2 regions of the Streptomyces sp. NPDC001393 genome follow, and region 1 is predicted to be linked to the other one. Evidence: riboswitches for the same ligand, from Rfam matches in the RefSeq annotation. Region 1 holds a riboswitch; the other holds the start of a gene.
What was found. A riboswitch is a leader RNA that binds a small molecule or an ion and turns the genes downstream of it on or off. The one in region 1 is predicted to bind glycine.

Region 1 (4,405 bases):
GAGGATGGTGTCCCCGGGCTGGGCGAGGGCGAACAGCGCCGCCTGGTTGGCGGAGGCGCCGGAGTGGGGCTGGACGTTGGCGTATTCGGCGCCGAACAGCTCCTTGATCCGGTCGATGGCGATCTGCTCGGCGACGTCGACGTGCTCGCAGCCGCCGTAGTAGCGGCGGCCCGGGTAGCCCTCGGCGTACTTGTTGGTGAGGACGGAGCCCTGCGCCTCCATCACCGCGAGCGGCGCGAAGTTCTCGGAGGCGATCATCTCGAGCGTGGACTGCTGCCGGTTCAGCTCGGCGTCGACCGCCGCGGCGATCTCCGGGTCCAGCTCGTGCAGGGAGGTGTTCAGGACGGTCATACGGCTACGACTCCTCAGCCGGCGTTCTGGGCGGTGTACTCGTCGGCGGAGAGCAGGTCGGCCGGCTCCTCCGCGACGCGCACCTTGAACAGCCAGCCGCCCTCGAAGGGCTCGGAGTTCACCAGCGACGGGTCGTTGACGACGTCCTCGTTGATCTCGGTGACCTCACCGGTGACCGGCGAGTACAGGTCGGAGACCGACTTGGTCGACTCCAGCTCGCCGCAGGTCTCGCCCGCGGTCACCGTGGAGCCGACCTCGGGGAGCTGGGCGTAGACGACATCGCCGAGCGCGTTGGCCGCGAACTCGGTGATACCGACCGTCGACACGCCGTCCTCGGCGGGCGACAGCCACTCGTGCTCCTTGCTGTAGCGCAGCTGCTGGGGGTTGCTCATGGCCTGAATTCTCCTGTACGCGCGGGAGTGCTGATGAAGGGGGACTGCTGAGACCGCTGGTGAGCGGCGGAAGCGTGCGCGGGGTCACACGGTGACCGCGCCCAGTGTCTACTTCTGGCGCTTGTAGAACGGCAGCGCCACGACCTCGTACGGCTCGTGGCTGCCTCGGATGTCCACGCCGACGCCCTCGGTGCCCGGCGCCGCGTGCGCCGCGTCGACGTACGCCATGGCGATCGGCTTGCCCAGGGTGGGGGAGGGGGCGCCGGAGGTGACCTCGCCGATCACCTCGCCGCCGGCGACGACGGCGTACCCGGCGCGCGGCACCCGTCGGCCCTCGGCGACCAGGCCGACGAGGACGCGCGGGGGGTTCTCCTGAGCCCTGGCGGCGGCCTGCTTCAGCGCCTCCCGCCCGACGAAGTCGCCCTCCTTCTCGAACTTCACCACCCGGCCGAGCCCGGCGTCGAAGGGGGTGAGGGAGGTGGTCAGCTCGTGCCCGTACAGCGGCATGCCCGCCTCCAGGCGCAGGGTGTCCCGGCAGGACAGGCCGCACGGGACCAGGCCGACGCCCTCGCCGGCCTTGGTCAGCGCCTGCCACAGCTCGACCGCGTGCTCCGGCTTCACGAACAGCTCGAAGCCGTCCTCGCCGGTGTACCCGGTGCGCGCGATCAGGGCCGGGACGCCGGCGACCGTGCCGGGCAGTCCGGCGTAGTACTTCAGGCCGTCCAGGTCGGCGTCGGTGAGGGACTTCAGGATGCCGGGGGACTCGGGGCCCTGGACGGCGATCAGCGCGTACGCGTCCCGGTCGTCGCGCACCTGGGCGTCGAAGCCGGCGGCGCGCTCGGTGAGGGCGTCCAGCACCACCTGGGCGTTGGAGGCGTTGGCGACCACCATGTACTCGGTCTCGGCGAGCCGGTAGACGATCAGGTCGTCCAGGATGCCGCCGTCGGCCTGGCAGATCATGGTGTAGCGGGCGCGGCCCACGCCGACGGAGGCGATGTTGCCGACCAGCGCGTAGTTCAGGAAGGCGGCGGCCCCGGCACCGGTGACGGTGATCTCGCCCATGTGGGAGAGGTCGAAGAGACCCGCTTTCGTCCGCACGGCGAGGTGCTCGTCGCGCTCGGAGCCGTAGCGCAGCGGCATGTCCCAGCCGGCGAAGTCGGTCATCGTCGCACCGAGCGAGCGATGCAGGGCATCGAGCGCGGTGTGGCGCAGCTCAGTGGGTTCGGTACTGCTCATCGGTCGGTCGTCTCCCAAGGAATGACAGGCGAGGAACGTTCCTCCCCATCTGTCATCGGAACCTGAGAGGTTCGCCGGGACCGCCACGGGGGCGATCACGGCTTGCACCTTGGGTGGAGCCACTGTCGCAGCGGCCCGCTTTTCAGATGTGCCTCGCCCGCGCGGTAACGGGGCCTGAGAGATTCAAGGGAGGGACTTGCTCCTTCGGCGTCCCAGCGAAGGCTGCTGGGAACTCTCCCGCGCGGATTCAAGCGGCCGGTATGCAGTTGGCGGCCACATCATTGCACGCCGCGCCCCCGCCCGTCAGGGGCCGCAGCTGTAACCGTGCTGTGGCAGGACGCGTACGAAACCGCCGGGCACCGCGCATTACCTTCCCTTTACATCCGGCGGGCATGAATATTGCCAAGCCCGAGGGGGAGGACGATCACGGTGAACAGGACCCCGGTGTACGCCACCGTCACCACCGCCATCGCGGTGCCGAGGCAGCGCCAGGCCGCGCCCCAGGTCGTCCGCGACCTGCGCGAGCGCGCCGGCCGCGGCCCCCGCGCCCTGGCCTTCGGCCCCCGCGACCTGGTCGTGATCACCGGCCTGCCCGGCAGCGGCAAGTCCACCCTGATGCACCGCGCGGTCACCGGCCCCCGCATCGACTCCCAGGACACCCGCGACCGCTTCGCGGCCCGCCTGCCGGGCTTCCTCCCCTACGCCCTCTACCGCCCCCTGGTCCGCCTCGCCCACTACGCCGGCCTGCGCCGCGCCCTGCGCACCGGCGAGGGCGTCGTGGTGCACGACTGCGGCACCCAGCCCTGGGTGCGCGCCTGGCTCGCCCGCGAGGCGCGTCGCCGCGGCGGCACCCTCCATCTGCTCCTGCTCGACGTCCCTCCCGAGGCCGCCCGAGCGGGCCAGCGCGAGCGCGGCCGGGGCGTGTCCGCCTACGCCTTCCGCCGCCACCGCCGTACGGCCGCCCGGCTGCTCGCCGCGGCCGAGCGCGGCGAGCTGCCCGCGGGCTGCGGCGCCGCCGTGCTGCTGGACCGGCCGGCGGCGGACGCCCTGCAGCGGATCACCTTCACGACGGGAGGCACTGTCACCGCCACCCGCTAGCCTTCATGCTCACAGCAGTGGTTCCCAGCAGGCGGTAGGCAGATGGACTTCCCGGCGGACATTCCCGCGGACTTCCCGGCACAGGCGCACCCCCAGCCCCACGGCGGCTGGCCCGGCAACGAGCTGGAGGAGGTGCTCTCGGCCTCCCTCGGCATACCCGCCGCGGCCGGCCGGATCATCGAGGTGCTGGGCCGGAGCCTGCTCTGGATCCCGCTGCCCAACGGCGGCGGCCCGGACAGCGGCCCGCTCGACCTGCCCACGCTGGAGATCGAGGGCCAGGTCTACGTGCCGGTGTTCAGCTCCGAGGAGCAGCTGCGCCAGGCGACGGGCTCCCACATGTCGTACACCATCGCCCCCGCCGTGGAGTTCGCCCGCGGCCTGCCCCCGCAGGTCGGCATCGCGGTGAACCCCGACGCGCTGGTCGGCATCCCGCTCCCGCCCGCGGCGGTGGCCGAGCTGTGCCGGGCCGGCCGCACCCCGCTGGACGGCCCGAACACCGGCGCCCGGGTCCGCCTCTTCGAGCCCGACTGGCAGGACGACCCGGTCGACTTCCTCTCCGCCGCCTCCGCGGAGTTCGCCGAGACCGGCGTGGTCCTCACCGCCCGGCGCTGCCTGGCCGCCATCGAGACGGACGACCCGGTCATGTTCGTGGGCGTGGAGCTCTCCCGGTGGGAGGGCGACCTGCGCACCCTGCCCCTCCAGGCCCTGGGCAGAGCCCTCGGCAGGGTCCAGGTCAAGTGGCCGGTCAACCTGGTCCTCATGGACGTCACGGACGACCCGGTGTCCGAATGGCTGAAGGCGAACGTCCGTCCCTTCTATCAGTACGGCCACTGAGGCGCCCCGAAGGGATGCGGGGCCGTGTCCGATACGCGGCTGAGCCGCGGGGGCGCGACCAGCCGCACACGCCCCGCACTCGGCGCGCGTACCCAAGGCGGCAACCCCGTGGGCGCTTAAGCTGTCCCCAAACACGGGGCACAGAAAAGAGAAGGGCACGACAGGTGAGCGCGAGCCACAGCGGCAGCGTCGGCGTGGAACACACGCTGCGCCAGGTCACCCCCGGCCGCTACGACGCCTACGAGGCCCTGCTCCGCGCCCTCGCCACCCCCTCCTCCGGCCAGATCTGGATGCTCCTGTGGCACGGCCAGGCCGGCTCCCCGGACGCCCAGTACGGGAACATGGAGGTCGACGGCTTCCAGTACGCCCCCTGCGTCACCTCCGCCCAGGAGCTCTCGGCCAGCGGCTGGAACCGGTCGTACGAGGTCGTCGACGGGCTCGACGTGGCCCGCACCCTCTATCCCGACCACTACGGCCTCTGGCTCAACCCGCAC
Region 2 (4,405 bases), on a different contig from region 1:
CATGGCCCTGTTGCGGGAGCTGTCGCCGCTGGTGGAGCCGCTCAGCCTGGACGAGGCGTTCGTGGATCTGGAGGCGGGCGGGACGGCCTGGGACGAGGAGTCGGCGCGGCTGGCCGGGATCAAGCTGCGTGCGGACATACGGGCGGTCACCGGGCTGACGGGCTCGGTGGGGCTCGCCGCCTCCAAGATGCTGGCCAAGATCGCCTCGGAGCAGGCCAAGCCGGACGGCCTGATGGTCATCGAGCCGGGGTCCGAGCGGGCGTTGCTGGCCCCGATGCCGGTGCGCACGCTGCCGGGGGTCGGTCCGGCCACCGGCGACCATCTGCGCAGGGCCGGGATCACCACGGTCGAGGAGCTGGCCGAAGCGGGCGAGGACGAGCTGGTCCGGCTGCTGGGCAAGGCGCACGGGCACGCGCTGTACGCCATGGCCCTGGCCCACGACGAGCGGCCCGTGGTCGCCGAGCGCGAGGCGAAGTCGGTGTCGGTCGAGGACACCTACGACGTGGACATCCATGACCGGCTGCGGATCGGGCTGGAGGTGCAGCGGCTCGCCGACCGGTGCGTGGGGCGGCTGCGCGGAGCCGGGCTGTCGGGGCGGACGATCGTGCTGAAGGTGCGGCGGTACGACTTCTCGACGCTGACCAGGTCGGAGACGTTGCGGGGGCCGACGGACGATCCGGCGGTGGTGCGGGAGGCGGCGGCGCGGCTGCTGGACTCCGTGGACACCACGGGTGGGGTACGGCTGCTGGGGGTGGGTGTCTCCGGGCTCGCCGACTACACGCAGGAGGATCTGTTCGCGCAGGCCATGCCCTCGCGGGCAGTGGAGGCGCCGGAGGAGGCCGAGGCCGAGGTCGTCGTGGAGCGGGCGGAGCCCGTCGAAAGGCACTGGCGGGCGGGACAGGACGTCAGGCACGCGGAGTACGGGCACGGGTGGGTGCAGGGGAGTGGGCTGGGGCGGGTGACGGTGCGTTTTGAGACGCCGCAGTCCGCTCCGGGGCGGGTGCGGACGTTCTCTGTCGAGGATCCTGCGCTGGAGGCCGCCGATCCGTTGCCCTTGGTTTCGGATCCTTCCCATCCGCCCGCCCGTCTCGGTCGGTCGAGGAGTGACCGGCAAGGGGCTGCGCCCCGGACCCCTGAGAACGATCAGGTTTCCTCCGAGCCCGCCAGCTTGCCGAATTCGCGGTCCGGGGCCGAAGGAGGTGAGGCCACGTCGAGGCCGTAGTGGTGGTAGAGCTGGAGCTCCTGCTCGGGGGAGAGGTGGCGGCCCACGCCGAAGTCCGGGGCGTCCTTGATCAGCGCGCGGTCGAAGGGGACACGGAGGGCGCCCTCGATCAGTTCGCTCGGCTCCAGGGGGACGAAGGCGTCGCGGGAGAACAGTCCGGTGCGTATGGCCGCCCACTCCGGCACGCCGGTCGCGTCGTCGAGGTACACCTCGTCGATGGTGCCGATCTTGGTGCCATTGCGGTCGAACGCCTTGCGGCCGATCAGGTTGCGCGGATCGATGTCGGTCTGCACGGTCCCTCTCCCTCCACTTGGTCGCAACTCATCCGTAAGCACTACAAAAGAGCACATTCAGGGAGGCGGCCACTCGAGGGCCCGGGCGTTGACCTCGCTGGTAGGCTGACAGCGGCTGCTGACCCCGTGCGGGAGAGTCCTCCGACCACCTCGGAGGCGCCGAAGGAGCAAATCCTCCCCGGAATCTCTCAGGCTCACGTACCGCACGGACGAGGTCACTCTGGAAAGCAGGGCGGGTGTCGACGGCTCCCGCTCTCACCGACGGTGAAAACCGGGACGTACCCGGTGAAGCTCTCAGGTTGAGATGACAGAGGGGGAGGCCGTCCGGGCACCCGCGCCGTGGTGCCCTTCGAAGGTCGCGTCAGACCAGGAGGCCTCCGCAATGACCGCCCATCGTATTCCGCTCTCGGAGCTCGAAGCGGGCATCCCGTTCGAGCAGCGCCACATCGGGCCCGACCAGGAGGCGCGGGCCAAGATGCTCGCGCAGGTCGGCTACGGTTCGCTGGACGAGCTGACCGCCGCGGCGGTCCCGGATGTGATCAAGAACGCCGACGCCCTCGACCTTCCGGGCGCCCGCACCGAAGCGGAGGTGCTCGCCGAGCTGCGCTCGCTCGCCGACCGCAACCAGGTCCTCGACTCCATGATCGGCCTCGGCTACTACGGCACCTTCACGCCGCCGGTCATCCTGCGCAACGTCATGGAGAACCCGGCCTGGTACACGGCCTACACGCCGTACCAGCCGGAGATCTCCCAGGGGCGCCTCGAGGCCCTGCTGAACTTCCAGACGATGGTCGCCGACCTCACCGGCCTGCCCACCTCCGGTGCCTCCCTGCTGGACGAGGGCACCGCCGCCGCCGAGGCCATGGCGCTGTCCCGGCGCATGGGCAAGAACAAGAAGGGCCTGTTCCTGGTCGACGCGGACGCGCTGCCGCAGACCATCGCCGTCATCGAGACCCGGGCCGAGCCGACCGGTGTCGAGGTGGTCGTCGCCGACCTCAGCGACGGCATCCCGGCCGACATCGCCGCGCGTGACATCAACGGCGTGCTGATCCAGTACCCCGGCGCTTCCGGTGCCGTACGCGACATCAAGCCGGTCATCGACCAGGCGCACGAGCTCGGCGCCCTCGTCACCGTCGCCGCCGACCTGCTCGCGCTGACCCTGCTGGTCTCGCCGGGCGAGCTCGGCGCCGACATCGCCGTCGGCACCACCCAGCGCTTCGGCGTGCCGATGGGCTTCGGCGGTCCGCACGCCGGCTACATGGCGGTGCACGAGAAGTTCGCGCGCAGCCTGCCCGGCCGTCTCGTGGGCGTCTCCGTCGACGCCGACGGCAACAAGGCCTACCGGCTCGCGCTGCAGACCCGTGAGCAGCACATCCGCCGGGAGAAGGCGACCAGCAACATCTGTACCGCGCAGGTGCTGCTCGCCGTGATGGCCGGCATGTACGCCGTCTACCACGGGCCCGAGGGCCTGAAGACCATCGCCCGCCGCACGCACCGGTACGCCACCCTCCTCGCCGAGGGCCTGAAGGCCGGCGGGGTCGAGGTCGTGCACGGCGCCTTCTTCGACACCCTCACCGCGCGCGTGCCCGGCACGGCCGCCGAGATCGTCGCCGCCGCGCGGGAGAACGGCGTCAACCTCCACCTGACCGACGCCGACCACGTCTCGATCGCCTGCGACGAGACCACCCAGCGGGCCCAGCTGGAGGCCGTCTGGTCCGCCTTCGGCGTCAAGGGCGACATAGCGGCCCTCGACGCGACCGCCGAGGACACTCTGCCCGAGGCGCTGCTGCGCACCGACGCCTACCTCACCCACCCGGTCTTCCACCAGCACCGCTCCGAGACCGCGATGCTGCGCTACCTGCGCAGGCTGGCCGACCGCGACTACGCGCTCGACCGCGGCATGATCCCGCTGGGCTCCTGCACCATGAAGCTCAACGCGACCACCGAGATGGAGCCGGTCACCTGGCCCGAGTTCGGCCGGCTGCACCCCTTCGCGCCCGCAGAGCAGGCCGAGGGCTACCTCACGCTCATCCGTGAGCTGGAGGAACGTCTCGCCGAGGTCACCGGATACGACAAGGTCTCCCTGCAGCCGAACGCCGGTTCACAGGGCGAGCTGGCCGGTCTGCTCGCCGTACGCGGCTACCACCGCGCGCGCGGCGACGAGCAGCGCATTGTGTGCCTCATCCCGTCCTCCGCGCACGGCACCAACGCCGCCAGCGCCGTGATGGCCGGCATGAAGGTCGTCGTCGTCAAGACCGCCGAGGACGGCGAGATCGACGTCGAGGACCTGCGGGCGAAGATCGAGCAGCACCGCGACGAGCTCGCGGTGCTGATGATCACCTACCCGTCGACGCACGGCGTGTTCGAGGAGCACGTCGCCGACATCTGCGCCCAGGTGCACGAGGCCGGCGGTCAGGTGTACGTCGACGGCGCCAACCTCAACGCGCTGGTCGGCCTCGCCAAGCCCGGCCACTTCGGCGGTGACGTCTCCCACCTGAACCTGCACAAGACCTTCTGCATCCCGCACGGCGGCGGTGGCCCTGGCGTCGGCCCGGTCGCGGTCCGCTCGCACCTGGCGCCGTACCTGCCGAACCACCCCCTGCAGCCGGCCGCGGGCCCGGAGACGGGCGTCGGCCCGATCTCGGCCGCTCCCTGGGGCTCCGCGGGCATCCTGCCCATTTCCTGGGCGTACGTCCGGCTGATGGGCGGCGAGGGCCTCAAGCGGGCCACGCAGGTGGCCGTGCTCTCCGCGAACTACATCGCCAAGCGCCTGGAGCCGCACTACCCGGTGCTCTACACCGGCCCCGGCAACCTGGTCGCGCACGAGTGCATCATCGACCTGCGCCCGCTGACCAAGGCGACCGGGGTGAGCGTGGACGACGTGGCCAAG

Region 2: linked by a shared signal. The riboswitch ahead of gcvP (aminomethyl-transferring glycine dehydrogenase) and the one ahead of gcvT (glycine cleavage system aminomethyltransferase GcvT) in region 1 are both predicted to bind glycine.

The regions. Positions count from the first base shown of each region.
Region 1 covers NZ_JBSFIH010000026.1:80,294-84,698, reverse strand. The annotation lists gene glyA (serine hydroxymethyltransferase) at 1-351, opposite strand, end outside; gene gcvH (glycine cleavage system protein GcvH) at 366-743, opposite strand; gene gcvT (glycine cleavage system aminomethyltransferase GcvT) at 852-1,979, opposite strand; glycine riboswitch at 2,019-2,131, opposite strand; glycine riboswitch at 2,132-2,229, opposite strand; gene ACWC2T_RS26005 (AAA family ATPase) at 2,409-3,077, shown strand; gene ACWC2T_RS26000 (enhanced serine sensitivity protein SseB) at 3,120-3,911, shown strand; gene ACWC2T_RS25995 (enhanced serine sensitivity protein SseB C-terminal domain-containing protein) at 4,076-4,405, shown strand, end outside.
Region 2 covers NZ_JBSFIH010000091.1:9,266-13,670, forward strand. The annotation lists gene ACWC2T_RS43545 (DNA polymerase IV) at 1-1,222, shown strand, start outside; gene ACWC2T_RS43550 (PRC-barrel domain-containing protein) at 1,144-1,515, opposite strand; glycine riboswitch at 1,635-1,729, shown strand; gene gcvP (aminomethyl-transferring glycine dehydrogenase) at 1,898-4,405, shown strand, end outside.